2 regions of the Nonomuraea sp. NPDC049695 genome follow, and region 2 is predicted to be linked to the other one. Evidence: riboswitches for the same ligand, from Rfam matches in the RefSeq annotation. Region 2 holds a riboswitch; the other holds the start of a gene.
The links. A riboswitch is a leader RNA that binds a small molecule or an ion and turns the genes downstream of it on or off. The one in region 2 is predicted to bind guanidine.
Positions count from the first base shown of each region.

Region 1: linked by a shared signal. The riboswitch ahead of AB0J64_RS12120 (MBL fold metallo-hydrolase) and the one ahead of AB0J64_RS29770 (multidrug efflux SMR transporter) in region 2 are both predicted to bind guanidine.

Region 1 is NZ_JBFANV010000010.1:101,715-104,097, forward strand. Features, by position in the region: gene AB0J64_RS12115 (alpha/beta hydrolase) at 115-1,101, opposite strand; guanidine-III (ykkC-III) riboswitch at 1,251-1,318, shown strand; gene AB0J64_RS12120 (MBL fold metallo-hydrolase) at 1,332-2,210, shown strand; gene AB0J64_RS12125 (TetR/AcrR family transcriptional regulator) at 2,382-2,383, opposite strand, start outside.
Region 2 is NZ_JBFANV010000039.1:11,718-14,100, reverse strand. Features, by position in the region: gene AB0J64_RS29785 (MBL fold metallo-hydrolase) at 1-78, opposite strand, end outside; gene AB0J64_RS29780 (hypothetical protein) at 187-636, shown strand; gene AB0J64_RS29775 (VOC family protein) at 654-1,037, opposite strand; gene AB0J64_RS29770 (multidrug efflux SMR transporter) at 1,069-1,383, opposite strand; guanidine-III (ykkC-III) riboswitch at 1,416-1,477, opposite strand; gene AB0J64_RS29765 (methyltransferase domain-containing protein) at 1,503-2,300, opposite strand.

The sequences.
Region 1 (2,383 bases), on a different contig from region 2:
GCAGGAGGCCGCCGGTGAACGGGCGGGCGCCGCAGGCGGCAGCAGGCTCGGCTCCGGTCCGCCCTCGTGCGGGACCATGGCAGCGTGGAGCGCAACCCGGCAGACCGGGAGCCGTCATTCGGCGAGAGCCTCTCGGAGGAACGCGACGATCTCCTCCCGCGCGGCCTTGGCTTGCGGCACCACGTTCGGCATGCTGAGGAACGCGTGGCCCGCTCCGGGGTATTCGGTGAGCCGCGCGGGCGTGCCGGCCGCACGCAGTCGTTCGGCGTAACAGCGGCCGTGATCGGCCACCGGGTCGTGGGTCGGCACCACCACGAGCGCCGGGGCGAGGCCGCTCAGGTCGTCGGCATGCAGCGGCGACAGCGGACGAGGATCGGTTCCCGGCGGAACGGCGAACCGGTGGAACAGCCGCAACTGCGGCACGGTGAGGGTGGGGCTGTCGGCGTACTGGGTGACTGAGGCGTGGTCGAACATCGTCCCGGTCAGGTCGGCAGCGGGGTTGACCAGCACTTGCGCCCGCAGGAGCAGGCCGGACTCTCTGGCCCGGATCGCGGCCAGGGCACTGATCAACGCGCCGGCGCTCTCGCCGAAGACGGCGGTCCGCGATGGGTCGACGCCCCACTGCGTGGCGTGCCGCACCACGTGCCGGAGCACGTCCCAACCGTCGTCGGCCGCCGCCGACAGCGGAGTCTCGGGGTCGAGGAGGCGGTGCTCGACCGAGACGATGACCGCGGGCAGTTGGGCGGCGAGGTGGCTGTTCACCCAGTCGCTCTGCACCGCCGTGCCCACGAACCCGCCTCCGTGCACGTGGAGCACGAGTGGCAGGCCGACCCTGTCGACGCGCTCAGGCGAGGGCCGGTACACCCGGACCCGGAGATCGCGGCCGGGCAGCGCCACCTCCTGCCACTGGATAGCGGCGCCGGGATCCGGATCGCCGGTGATCGCCCGCGCCGCGGGGGACGCCCGCCTGCGGTTCTCCTCGTCGCGGTACGCCACCAGCTCCTCGGCCGTCATCGCCAACCAGTCCGGCGCCTCTCCCCCGGCCTGGCCGCGCAGCTGGACGCCGGCCGACGGCTGCTTCCCCTCGGTGACCTCGCTCATGCCTTCTCCTGGTCGGATAGTTTCGCTACGGGAAGTATCGATACCTATGGTAGCGAAAACAGAGGTCGGGTGTGCATGGGGCGGGGACCGACACCCCTGACGATCCGCGGCGGCGGAGAGTAGCTGATCGCTGCCGTGGTAGCTTCGCCGTGGAAGCCCGTAAGTGCTTGCCCCGGACGAGATGTGCGCCGTACCCGGCCCGCAAAGACGACGCACTCGAAGGAGACGTCATGGATGCGGGCAGGCCCCTGATCGATTTCACCGAAGTGGCTCCACGGCCTCGCGCGCTGGACGTCCGGTGGATTCACGGCTCACCGTCGGCCAAGCACAACACCGATCCGGACATCCAGGTGCACGCGTACGACGAGCACACGTTCATCTTGCGGCAGAACATGGCGATCAACTACGAGGCGCCGTTCTTGTTCCTGCTGTTCGGCAACGCACGGGCGGTGTTGATCGACACCGGCGCCACGGCATCGGCCGAGTTCTTCCCCTTGCGCCGGGTGGTCGATGAGCTCGTCGCCGGCTGGCTCGCCCGCCACCCCCGGGAGGAGTACCACCTGCTGGTGCTGCACACCCATCCGCATGGCGACCACGTCGCGGGTGACGGTCAGTTCACCGACCGCCCCGAGACCACGGTGGTCGGCGCGGACCTGGTCACCGCCTGGGAGTACTTCGGGTTCAGCGAGGATCCCGACGCCGTGGCGCAGGTCGACCTGGGAGGCCGGGTGCTGGAGTGCCTGGCCACCCCGGGGCACCATGAGGCGGCGGTCACGTTCTACGACCGGTGGACCGGGTTCCTGCTCACCGGCGACACGGTCTACCCGGGCCGTCTCTACATCCAGGACTGGCCGGCCTTCGCCCGGACCATCGACCGCCTGATCGACTTCTCCGACCGCCGGCCGGTCGCCCACGTGCTCGGCTGCCACATCGAGATGACCAGGCAGCCAGGCGTGGACTACCCGATCCGCACCACCTACCAGCCAGACGAGCCCCCACTGCAGATGACCACCGGGCACCTGCACGAGATCCATACGGCGATCAAGGAGATCGGCGACCGGCCCAGCCGGCGCGCTTACCCTCTCTTCATCCTCTGGCCGAACCTATAAGCCGCACAACGGATCGGACCTCCTGCCCGCTGCGACGTCGTCCCGGCCGCGATGCCTATGGGCCGGCCGGTGACGCTGCCGCACCGGATCATTGCCCGAACGCGTGATCCAGCCGAAGGCGGCCTGATCGGCTCGACCGCTATGGACCGGTTGCGGGATGCTTGTGTGACCTC
Region 2 (2,383 bases):
GACGTAGGCGTAGACGCCGTCGGACACCTCTTCGACCCGGGGAGGCGCCAGGGGGTGGTCATGAGTGCTCGAGCTCATGCCGCGACGGTACCTGAACCGAACCCTGGGATCAGGCGTGACTCCCAGGGTCGAAATCAGGGTTCATCCCCGATGCACCTGGATGTCGGTAAACGCAGCATGGATGACATGAACGAAATCAGCCGACGCGACGAGATATCGCTGTCGGGCGCCGCGCTCCGCGGCGCCCCTTGGAAGGCCGCCGCCATCGGCGGCGGCGCCGTCACCGCGGCCAGCTTCGGCCTGGGCGTCCTCACGGGCGGTGGCGACCTGGTGTGGGCGCTGGGCCTGGGCATCAGCCTGTTCGCCCTGATCGCCGCGGTCGGCGCGGTCGCCCGGCCGCACGAGGGCGACCGGGTGACCCGCCAGGCCAGGATCTGGTCGTTGCGGCACCCGTGGCGGTTCGCGCTGCTGCCCGCGGGCATCGTGGCCGTGCTCGACTACCCGGTGCAGCTCGTGTTCGACGACGACGGGGTCTTCGGCGCGGCGGTGGACGCGCTGTGGCACGGCGCCCTGGTCTACCTGATCGCCGGCGTCCTCACGCTCGCCATGCAGGGCCGCGCCCGATCCTCCGAGTGAGGACCCGCGCCGTGAGGTCAGCTCTGCGCCTGCTTCTCCGCCTGGCTCCTGCACACGCAGAACTCGTTGCCCTCGGGGTCGAGCATGGTCACCCAGCCGGTGCCGTCGGGCTGGCGCCGGTCGTCGAAGACGGTCGCGCCCAGCCCGATCAGCCGCTCGACCTCCTCGTCACGGGTCCTGCCCTCGGTGCCGTTGACGTCGAGGTGCAGCCGGTTCTTCACGGTCTTGCCCTCGGGCACGCGGATGAACAGCAGGAACGGGTCCTGCTTGGTACGCAGCATCACCTCGTCGTCGCCGGGCTTGTCGCCCTCGCCGAGGGGCAGCCCGGTGGCCTTGCTCCACCAGGTGGCGATCTCGTACGGGTCGGCGGCGTCGATGGTGACGGCATGGATTTCAATCACGCAGTCACCTAACCGGGGACGCCCTGCGACGTCAAGCGAGCATCCGCAGCCCGACGACCCCGGCCAGGATCAGGGCGATCGAGATCAGGCGCGGCAACGAGACCTCGTCCCCCATGGCGATCATGCCGAGCACCGCGGTGCCCGCCGCGCCGACGCCGGTCCAGACGGCGTACGCGGTGCCGACTTCGAGGGTCTTGAGCGCGTACGAGAGCAGACCGAAGCTCAGCGCGGCCGTCACGAAGAACGACAGCGCCCACCACAGATTGCTGAACCCGTTGCTGAGCTTGAGCGAGAGGGCCATGGCGACCTCGAAGACGCCGGCCAGCACGATGACGATCCACGCCATGATCGGAACTCCCTTGGGACGAGGCTGTCACGGATGCGTCGTCTTGGCGTTCCGGGAAATACGGCGCGTCTCGTCCGGGAGCAATCAGCTCATCGGGGGGAACGCGGCGCGCGGCGGGGTCATTCCCACCAGACGGTGACCCAACGGTCGCGGGGCACCGGCCACATGCCCAGCGCGAGCACGGTGTCCGCCACCTCCTGCGCCCTTGACGGGTCGAGGCAGACCCGGCGGCACACGCTCGTCGCCAGCTCCTCCAGCGAGGTGAATCGTTCCAGGGGAGCCTCCCGCTCCTCCACCTGCACCGCGAAGCCGAGCGCCGCCACCAGTGCCACGCAGTCCTCCGCGACGGGCCGCACCGGCCGGTCCACCCCGTGGAAGTGCTCCCAGAGCGGCGTCATCCAGCTCATGGGATGGCGGTGCGGCAACTCCAGCACCACCCGCCCCTGGGTGCGCTCGTCGAGCGCGCGCAGGAAGTCCGCCAGGTCGGGGACGTTGTAGACCACGTGCGCGGCCACGGCGACGTCGACCACGGGCACCTGGTCGGCCACGTCGGGCCAGCGGCCCTCGATCGCCGTGACCGGCACACCGAGCTTCTCCGCCCTGGCCGTCAGCCCCTCCAGCATCGCGGGCGAGGTGTCGACCGCGTAGAGGTGGCCGATGCGCTCGTGCAGCGGCAGCGACGAGGCGCCGGGGCCCGAGCCCACGTCGAGCAGCGTGCCCTTGTCGGGCAGCGCCTCGGAGAGCCGGGTCATGGTCGGGCCGTCGTCCGGCTCGGCCAGCGCCCTGTCGGTACGGGCGCCGAACCGCTCGGGCGAGTGGCCCCACGGATCAACGGGAGCCTTGGCCATGATCTCGGCGGGAATGGCCCAGGAATGCAGGCGCTCTCGCCATCTGGCGGCGAGTTCTTCGGCGTCCATGGAGAGCAGCATGCCATGCATAGCACGGGTTACCCACGGGTAGCATTTCAGAGTAAGGTTACTCGCCAGTACAGAAACCTCGG